DNA from 3 places in the Massilia varians genome. Region 1 is predicted to be linked to each of the others. Evidence: predicted binding sites of a transcription regulator. Region 1 holds the regulator's gene; each other region holds the start of a gene.
What was found. Region 1 encodes LexA, which represses DNA repair genes until DNA is damaged. Its sites were predicted from a motif close to ACTGTATNNNNATACAGT; they were not measured.
Positions count from the first base shown of each region.

Region 2: recA (recombinase RecA) is a predicted target of LexA. The motif match lies at 1,191-1,208, and genes of this name have one in related genera.
Region 3: dinB (DNA polymerase IV) is a predicted target of LexA. The motif match lies at 2,124-2,141, and genes of this name have one in related genera.

Region 1 covers NZ_AP026966.1:4,300,380-4,303,655, reverse strand. Annotated here, with positions in the region: gene MasN3_RS19475 (cystathionine gamma-synthase family protein) at 1-742, shown strand, start outside; gene MasN3_RS19470 (tetratricopeptide repeat protein) at 954-1,688, shown strand; gene lexA (transcriptional repressor LexA) at 1,750-2,382, opposite strand; gene rpsF (30S ribosomal protein S6) at 2,653-3,039, shown strand; gene priB (primosomal replication protein N) at 3,068-3,276, shown strand, end outside.
Region 2 covers NZ_AP026966.1:5,287,129-5,290,404, reverse strand. Annotated here, with positions in the region: gene MasN3_RS23830 (sensor histidine kinase) at 1-378, opposite strand, end outside; gene MasN3_RS23825 (response regulator transcription factor) at 375-1,076, opposite strand; gene recA (recombinase RecA) at 1,315-2,397, shown strand; gene recX (recombination regulator RecX) at 2,421-2,879, shown strand.
Region 3 covers NZ_AP026966.1:58,027-61,302, reverse strand. Annotated here, with positions in the region: gene MasN3_RS00275 (S8 family serine peptidase) at 332-2,023, shown strand; gene dinB (DNA polymerase IV) at 2,174-3,276, shown strand, end outside.

The sequences.
Region 1 (3,276 bases):
GGCGCGCATCGGCCAGCTGTGCCGCGAGCGCGGCATCCTGTACGTGGTCGACAACACCATGACCACGCCTTACCTGTTCCGCCCGAAGGCGGTGGGGGCGGGCCTGGTGGTCAACTCGCTGACCAAGTCGATCGCCGGCCACGGCATCGCGCTCGGCGGCGCCCTGACCGACACCGGCCTGTTCGACTGGAGCGCCTACCCGCACATCGCGGCCAACTTCCGCAAGCAGCCGCCAGCTGCCCAGGGCCTGGCCCAGCTGCGCGCCAAGGCCCTGCGCGACTTCGGCGCGGCCCTCGGGCCGGAAGCGGCGCACCACATCGCGGTGGGCGCCGAGACGCTGGCGCTGCGCATGGAGCGTACCAGCGCCAACGCGCTGGCGCTGGCGCGGATGCTGGAGGCGGATGAGCGCGTGGCGGCGGTCCACTATCCGGGCCTGGCTTCGCATCCGCAGAACGGCATCGTCACGTCGCTGTTCCGTACCGGCGGTTCCCTGATGAGCTTCGAGCTGGTCGACAGCATCGACCCCTTCGACTACCTGAACCGCCTGAAGCTCGGCATCCCGGCCAGCAACCTGGGCGACACCCGCACCCTGGTGATCCCGGTGGCGCACACCATCTTCTTCGAGATGGGCGCAGAGCGGCGCGCCAGCATGGGCATCGCCGAGTCCCTGATCCGGGTCTCGGTGGGCATCGAGGACACCGAGGACCTGCTGGCGGACTTCCGCCAGGCGCTCGACGCATAAGGCATATGTAGGGTGGTCGGCTTGTCCGACCGCGCGTTCAACTTCGGCATGCTCTGCCGCAATGCATACTGGTGTTGAACGCGCGGTCGGCGGAGCGTGATCCGGTCCACTGGACCAGATCACCCCTATGCCCATCATTTTGTTTCAGCGGTTGAGCAGGGCGGCACATTGCCGCTATCATGGGCTTTCCATTTACCTCATCCACCTGCCCATGAAGACCAAGCTGTTCCTTGCATCCCTGCTGCTGTGCGGCGCCGCCTTTGCCGGCGAGCTGGAAGACGCCAATGCCCTGTTCGACAAGAAGGACTACGCGGGCGCGCTGAAGATCTACACCAAGCTGGCCAATGCCGGCAATCCGGCCGCCCAGCAGGCGCTGGGCCAGATGTATTTCTACGGCGAGGCAGGGGAGGTCGATGAAGCCAGGGCGCTCGACCTGTTCAAGAAAGCCGCCGCCAAGGGCAACAAGGTCGCGATCGCTTCGCTCGAGCTGATCGAGCAGCGCGCCAAGCGCCGCAAGGACATCGATTACTGGATCAAGGGCTATGACGGCGAAGACCTGAAATCGGGCGAGTTCCGCTGCACCACGCCGCGCATTCCGGCAATGTCAAAGGTCAATGCCGACATCGACCGCATCAGTGCGGCCGTGCAGACCTGGCAGGAGTGCTACAACAAGTACGTCACCAACCTGAACGCGGCGATGCCGCTGTCCAAGCGGATTCCGGCCGACGTCCAGAAGCTGATGAACAAGGAAGAGATCGAGCAATCGAACGCCTACCTGGCGCAGCTGCAGGAAAACCTGAGCGAGGAAGCGAAGGTGAGTTCGAAGCTGGTGCTGGCCGACTATGCTGCCTGGCGCTCGGCGACCGAGGCCTACGTGGCGGAGCACAACAAGGTAGTGAATTCCATCAAGAAGGATTCACACTGGGCGGACAAGAAGATTCAGTAAGCCGCCGGGGAGGCGGCTTCACGACTGGAGCGCCTAACAAAAAGGGAATTGTTGGGCGCTCTTAGTGCCAGCTGCGCATCAGGCCGACAGCGAGACCCTCGAGCGCGAACTCGTCTTCCGGGTTCACCTGGATCACCTTGAAGTCCGGATTCTCCGGCAGCAGTTCGACCAGGTTGCCGGTCTTGCGGTAGCGCTTGACGGTGACTTCTTCGCCCAGGCGGGCCACCACGATCTGGCCGTTCTTGGCGCTGTCGATCTTCTTGACGGCCAGGAAGTCGCCGTCGCAGATGCCGGCATCGCGCATCGACCAGCCCTTGACCTTCAGCAGGAAGTCGGGGCGCGCCGAGAACATGGCGGCGTCCACGGAGTAGGTGGCCTCGACGTGTTCCTGGGCCAGGATCGGCGAACCGGCGGCTACGCGGCCAACCAGCGGCAGCGACATCATGAGGTTCGGGGGCGGCATCGGGATCTGCTCGACCGAGGCGCCGACCAGGCGGATGCCGCGCGAGGTGCCCGGCGAAATCTCGATCGCGCCCTTGCGCGCCAGGGCCTGCAGGTGTTCTTCGGCCGCATTGGCCGACTTGAAACCCAGCTCGGCCGCGATTTCGGCGCGGGTCGGCGGGAAGCCGGTGTTTTCGATCGCTTCCTTGATCAGGTTAAGGATCTGTTCTTGCCTTGCAGTGAGCTTGAGCATGGGTGGTATACGGCATTAGTTGTAAGAGCAGACTGTATTTTTGTACAGTATTCTGATATACGCAAGGGCAAACACGGGAAAACTGCAAAAAATGTGCGCAACTGCTGCATTCGTGGCGCACCTGCCCGCTTTTTGCGGTCCGTCGCCGGCCCGGACCATGCCCGGGTTTCCATCCGCCGAGTTTTCAGGCTATAATCGAAGGCTTTCCCTTCCCACACTCGTCTTGACGCCGAGGTGGGCATTTGTTTAAACGTCCTCAAGGAGTGTTGCATGCGTCATTATGAAATCGTTTTTATCGTCCACCCGGACCAGAGCGAGCAAGTTCCGGCGATGATCGAGCGTTACAAGACCACGGTCACCAGCCGCGGCGGTAACATCCATCGCGTGGAAGACTGGGGCCGTCGCCAGATGGCTTACCAGATCCAGAAGCTGCCGAAGGCTCACTACATCTGCATGAACATCGAGTGCGACAACGAGACCCTGGTCGAGCTGGAAACCGCATTCAAGTTCAATGATGCCGTCCTGCGTCACCTGACCGTCAAGATGAAGAAGGCCGAAACCGCACCGTCGCCGATGATGAAGTCGGTCCAGCGCGAAGACGCAGCCAAGAGCCACCGCGCTGAAGCAGCTGCTGCTGCCCCGGCCGCTGCTGCCTAAGTTTTTTCTCGGGAATTCGTAGAGCGCAGTGAACCGGTTCCAGCTCATCGCGACCATCGCGGAGCGAGACGTCCTGCGTTTCACCCCGGCCGGCGTCCCCATCGTGGGCGCGATCCTGATGCACGATTCGCAGCAGGTCGAGGCCGGAGTGGCAAGGCAGGTCGCGTTTGAAATCCCCGCGCTCGGCGCAGGCGAGATTTCAGGCAGGCTGGAAAGCGCCGAACTCGGCGCCGCCTA
Region 2 (3,276 bases), 990 kb from region 1:
CTGGAAATAGACGCTGTCGACGTCGTCGGCGCGCAGCACGTCGGTCGCGCTGCCGGGCAACTGCACCTCGGGCCGGCCGGCCACCGTGCGGATCTGCTGCGACAGCACGGTGACGCGGTCTTCCAGCGCGTCGTCGAAAGGCTGGTTGGCGATCGACTTGGCCACCAGGTAGGTGATCGCGATGCTCATCGGCCACAGCAGCAGCAGCGGGGCCAGCATCCAGTCGAGGATCTCGCCGAACAGCGAATGGCGGATGTTCTCGTCGGGTTCGGGATTGGGCGGGACCCAGGGCCGGTGCCCGCCCGCCGGGAAGGGCGCGAACGGGTCCTGCCCCGCGCCTGGCGGCGTGTCGGCATGCCCGCCTTCGTGCTCGTTCACTTGTTTTCTGGGGCCGGTGCGCGCGGGGCGTCGGAGTACTTCTCGAGGCAGTAGCCGAGGCCGCGCACGGTGGCGATGCGCACGCCGCCGACCTCGATCTTCTTGCGCAGCCGGTGCACGTAGACCTCGATGGCGTTGTTCGAGACTTCCTCGCCCCATTCGCACAGGTGGTCGACCAGCTGCTCCTTGGAGACCAGGCGCCCGGTGCGCGCCAGCAGCACTTCCAGCAGGCCCAGCTCGCGCGCCGACAGGTCGAGCATCTGGTCGTTGATGTAGGCGCTGCGGCCGACCTGGTCGTACACCAGCGGGCCGTGCCGGACCACGGCGGGGCCGCCGCCGGCGCCGCGCCGGGTGAGGGCGCGCACCCGCGCCTCCAGCTCGGACAGGGCGAAGGGCTTGGCCATGTAGTCGTCGGCGCCGAGGTCGAGGCCCTCGACGCGCTGCTCGACCGAGTCGGCGGCGGTGAGGATCAGCACCGGCAGCAGCGAGGAGCGCGCGCGCAGGCGGCGCAGCACTTCCAGGCCGGACAGCTTGGGCAGGCCGAGGTCGAGAATCAGGAGGTCGAACTCCTGGGTGGACAGGGCCGTATCGGCATCCTGGCCGTTCTTGACGCAATCGATGGCATAGCCGGACTGGCGCAGGGAACGCGTTAGCCCATCGGCAAGTACGCTATCATCTTCGGCGAGCAGAATTCGCATGGGGCTACCTCAGTATTTCGTTAGACCTTTGACAGGCCCTATTGTGTTTGATTTATCGCAACAATGCGAGTCTTACGGATAGCAACACCGCGACTTTTTTCGCTTGCCTAAACCACTGGATTTATATACAGTAGTGACTTGATTTCGCTTGTTCAAACCACTGAGTTTTTATACAGTAGTGACCTTGATTTGCGTGGTAGCGCCCCTACCTTGCCTACTCCACAGCTGAAAGTACACCATGGACGACAAAAAAACCGCAGTAAACGCCGCTGAAAAGGGCAAGGCGCTGGCCGCCGCCCTGGCGCAAATTGAAAAGCAGTTCGGCAAGGGCTCGGTCATGCGCATGGACACCAGCGCACCGGTCGAGGAAGTCCAGACTGTTTCCACCGGCTCGCTGGGTCTGGACATCGCGCTGGGCGTCGGTGGCCTGCCGCGCGGCCGTATCGTCGAGATCTACGGTCCGGAGTCGTCGGGTAAAACCACGCTGACGCTGCAGACCATCGCCCAGATGCAGAAGCTGGGCGGCACCTGCGCCTTCATCGACGCCGAGCACGCGCTCGACGTGACCTATGCGCAGAAGCTGGGCATCAACCTGGGCGACCTCTTGATCTCGCAGCCGGACACCGGCGAGCAAGCCCTCGAGATCACCGACGCCCTGGTGCGTTCGGGCTCGGTCGACCTGGTGGTCATCGACTCGGTGGCGGCACTGACCCCGCGCGCCGAAATCGAAGGCGACATGGGCGACTCGCTGCCGGGCCTGCAGGCGCGACTGATGTCGCAGGCCCTGCGCAAGCTGACCGGCTCGATCAACCGCACCAACACCCTGGTCATCTTCATCAACCAGATCCGCATGAAGATCGGCGTGATGTTCGGCAGCCCGGAAACCACCACCGGCGGTAACGCGCTGAAGTTCTACGCCTCCGTGCGCATGGACATCCGCCGTACCGGCTCGATCAAGTCGGGTGACGAAGTGATCGGTAACGAAACCAAGGTCAAGGTCGTCAAGAACAAGATCGCGCCGCCGTTCAAGGAAGCCCACTTCGACATCCTGTATGGAGAAGGCACTTCGCGCGAAGGCGAAATCCTGGATCTGGGCGCCGACAACAAGATCGTCGAGAAGTCCGGTTCGTGGTACAGCTATAACGGCGAACGCATCGGCCAGGGCAAGGACAACGCCCGTCAGTTCCTGAAAGAGCGTCCGGCACTGGCACGCGAAATCGAGAACAAGGTCCGTGCTGCGCTGGGCGTGCGCGAACTGCCGCCGGTCCTGGCTGCTGTCGAAGACAGCGGCAAGGACAAGCTCAAGGCAGTCGGCGAGTAATCGCCGGTTCGCGGACGTAGTCGATGCCTGCACCCCAGCTGAGCCTGAAAGCGCGCGCGCTTCGCTACCTGTCGATGCGCGAGCACAGCCGGCTCGAGCTGGGGCGCAAGCTGGCCCGTTATGCCGAGCCGGGCGATGACGTGGAAGCCCTCCTGGATTTCCTCGAGAAGAACAACTGGCTGTCGCAGGAGCGTTTTGCCGAATCCCTGATCAACAGGAAGGCAAGCCGCTTCGGCAATAGCCGTGTGATGGCCGAGCTGCAAAGCCACGGCCTCAACGGCGAAGCGCTGGATGAGATCAAGGCCGCGCTCGCCGACAGCGAAACCGCACGCGCCGCCGAAGTCTGGCGGCGCAAGTTCGGCACCGTCGCCGCCGATGCGGCTGAGCGTGCCAAGCAGATGCGTTTCATGCTGCAGCGTGGTTTCTCCCAACGCGCTGCACGGATCGCAATGCAGGGCGCTCCCGACGACGACGAGCTGTAAACAGGCTGGTGTTCGAGCCTGTTGCCTGACGAGCGGGCCTGGCCCCAGGCCTGCTCCGACGATATGCCAGGCGTGGCCGCAGGCCTGATGTATCACCTAGATCGTACAGCTTCTCGGTATGGAAGCAGGGCTCCGGCGCCAGCGTGGAGCGTCATCTCCGATATGCCCAGGCATATTCCTCAACGGACGATGGCGCTGCACGCTGGCGCTGCGCGTTTACCGGGTCCGTCTCGCCAGGCCGTGGCCGGGATTGGTCTTGCCACCCGGCAGACCCGTCCAGCCAAAGCAATATTGACGACGCAGCAAGAAAGCCGTCTCATCTTGCCTGCAACCCGGCAAAAAGGCTTCTGTTGCAGTGCAACCGAGAACGCCGTGTGCTAAACTTTCACGGTTTAAG
Region 3 (3,276 bases), 1.3 Mb from region 1:
CCGAAGAAAACATGTTTTTGAAGAAAGCACTTGCTCGACTGTTGTTAATACGCCGAAATTGTCTCCAATTGTAGCGCCCTGTCTGATTTTTTCGTATTACGCTGCTTTTCGCCGCATACAGACGGCATCGGCAATGACCGGAAATCAACGACACAGGCGAGGATCAGTTCGCTTGACGGAAAACACACAATAAGGAAGAAACATGAAGCAATCGCATTCGATGCAACCTGCAATGTTGAAGATTTGTGTCGCAGTATCTCTGGCAGTCGTGTCCTTGACGGCGGCGGCGGGTGTCGGCAACGACAATCCAGCCGGCAAACAGCAGTTCGTCATGGAGACTGATCAGATCATCGTCAAGTACAAGGACGACCTCCCGGTGGAGAAGACCAAGGGCCAAGCCAGGGGGCACGCGGTTGCCGCGCTGGCCCAGGAGCGCAAAGGCAAGCTCGAGCGCGCAGGCCAGGAGTTCGGCATGACCGTCCGCGAGAGCCACGCGATCGCCAGCGGCGCCCGGGTGTTCAAGCTCAACGGTAAAAAGCATCTGAACGACGTTCAGAAAGTTGCGGCCGAAATGATGGCACGCGACCCGGCCATCGAATACGCCGAGCCGGACCGCATCATGACCCACATGGCGACCGCGAACGACCCCTATTACGCCCAGCAGTGGCACTATACCGACGCGACCGGCGGCCTGCGCCTGCCGACCGCCTGGGACAAGTCGACCGGCACCGGCGTGGTCGTGGCCGTGATCGACACCGGCTACCGCCCGCACGCCGACCTCAGCGGTCAATTCCTGCAGGGCTATGACTTCATCAGCAGCGCCACCATCGGCAACGATGGCAACGGCCGCGACAGCGATGCGAGCGACCCGGGCGACTGGGTCGCGGCAGGCGAATGCTATGCCGGCTCGCCGGCATCGGGCTCGAGCTGGCACGGCACCCACGTGGCCGGCACCGTTGCCGCCAAGACCAACAACAGCCTGGGTGTGGCTGGCGTGGCGTACAACGCCAAGATGATCCCGGTGCGCGTGCTCGGCAAGTGCGGCGGCTACACCTCGGACATCGCCGACGCGATTACCTGGTCCTCGGGCGGCACCGTGACCGGCGTGCCGGCCAACGCCAACAAGGCGAAGGTGCTGAACCTGTCGCTGGGCGGCAGCGGCGCCTGCGACGCCACCACCCAGACTGCGATCAACGGCGCCCGTTCGCGCGGCTCGGTCGTGGTGGTGGCGGCCGGCAACGACAACATGAACGTCAGCAACGCCAGCCCGGCGAACTGCTCGGGCGTCATCGCCGTGGCAGCCACCGGCAAGACCGGCGGCCGTGCCTCCTACTCGAACTACGGCACCCTGGTGGACGTGGCGGCCCCCGGCGGCGACGGCAGCTACAGCGTGATCTCGACCCTGAACTCGGGCTCCTCGACCCCGGGCTCGGACAACTACGCAGGCTACCAGGGCACCTCGATGGCGACCCCGCACGTGGCGGGCGTGGCGGCGCTGATGTTCGCGGCCAAGTCGACCCTGACCCCGGACCAGGTGGAAAGCATGCTGAAGTCGACCGCGCGCGCCTTCCCGGCGACCTGCTCGGGCTGCGGCACCGGCATCGTCGACGCGACCGCGGCGGTGAATGCGGCGATCGGCGGCACCACCCCGCCGAGCGGGACGGTCATCAACGAAACCGAGTCGAACAACACGCTGGGTACCGCCAACCTGGTCTCGACCAGCGGCACCACCGTGAACGCCACCTTGTCGAGCTCGACCGATACGGATTACTTCCGTGTCGATCTGCCGGCGGGCAAGACCCTGAGCGCGACGATGACGCCGAACAGCACCTCCGACTACGACCTGTACATCTACAACAGCGCGGGCACCCTGCTCAGCCGCAGCGAGAACGGCGCCGGCGCGGTCGACAGCGCGAGCTCGGCCAACACCGGCACCACCACCGCCAGCCGTTACGTGCGCGTGGTGTACTACAGCGGCAGTGTCGGCAGCGCCGGTACGTATAACGTGAAACTGAGCTGGTAAGGTCAGGAGGAAGCGGCGCGCTCCCCTGCGCCGTCTTCATCCGGGAACGCGCGGCTTGCCGCGCGTTCTTTTTTTTGACGTTTTGCAAGAAAAAACGGATACTGTATGGAATAACAGTAGTCGACCCTGCCGTCACGTGACGTCGTCCATGTGAATTCTCCGCTCCGTAAAATCATCCACTGCGACTGCGACTGTTTCTACGCATCGGTCGAGATGCGCGACGACCCGTCGCTGCGCGGGCGTCCGCTCGCGGTCGGCGGCCGTCCCGACCAGCGCGGCGTGATTGCCACCTGCAACTACGAGGCGCGCCGCTACGGCATCCATTCGGCCATGGCCACCGCCCAGGCCATGAAACTGTGCCCGCAGCTCCTGGTGATTCCGCCGGCGATGGAAAAATACCGGATCGCATCAACCCAGATCATGGACATCTACCGCGACTACACCGAGCTGGTGGAGCCGCTCTCGCTCGACGAAGCCTATCTCGACGTCAGCGACTCAACGCACTGCAAGGGCAGCGCCACCCTGATCGCGCAGGAGATCCGGCGCCGCATTTTCGAGACCGTCGGCATCACCGCCTCGGCCGGGGTGGCGCCGAACAAGTTCGTGGCCAAGATCGCCAGCGACTGGAACAAGCCGGACGGCCTTTTTCTCGTGCGGCCAGAGGAGGTCGATGCCTTCGTGGCCGCGCTGCCGGTGAAAAAACTGTACGGCGTCGGCAAGGTGACGGCCGAGAAGATGCACCGGCTCGGCCTGCAGACTTGCGCCGACATGCGCCACTGGAGCATCGAGCGCCTGACCGAGCATTTCGGCAGCTTCGGCTACCGGCTCCACAAGCTGTGCCGCGGTATCGACGAGCGCGCCGTGAACACCTCGCGCGAGCGCAAGTCGATCAGCACCGAAGAGACCTATACGCCGGACGTGCCGGACCTGGACGCCTGCCTGCGGCTGCTGCCGGACCTGTATGAGCACCTGCTAGGCCGCATCAAGCGCAACGGCGCCGAGAAATTCATCAACAAGCTGTTTGTGAAGATCAAGTTCTCGGACTTCCAGCAGACCACGGTCGAGTGTGTTGGCTATGCGCCACATATCCCGACCTATGCGCGCCTGATGGAAGCCGGCTGGGCCCGCCATAGCCGCCCGGTGCGCCTGCTGGGCGTCGGCGTGCGCCTGAGCGATACCGAGACAGTCGAGCAGTTGCGCCTGTTCGACGATGCGCTGCCGGCGGCGATCGTCGAGGCTGTTGGCGACCCGGC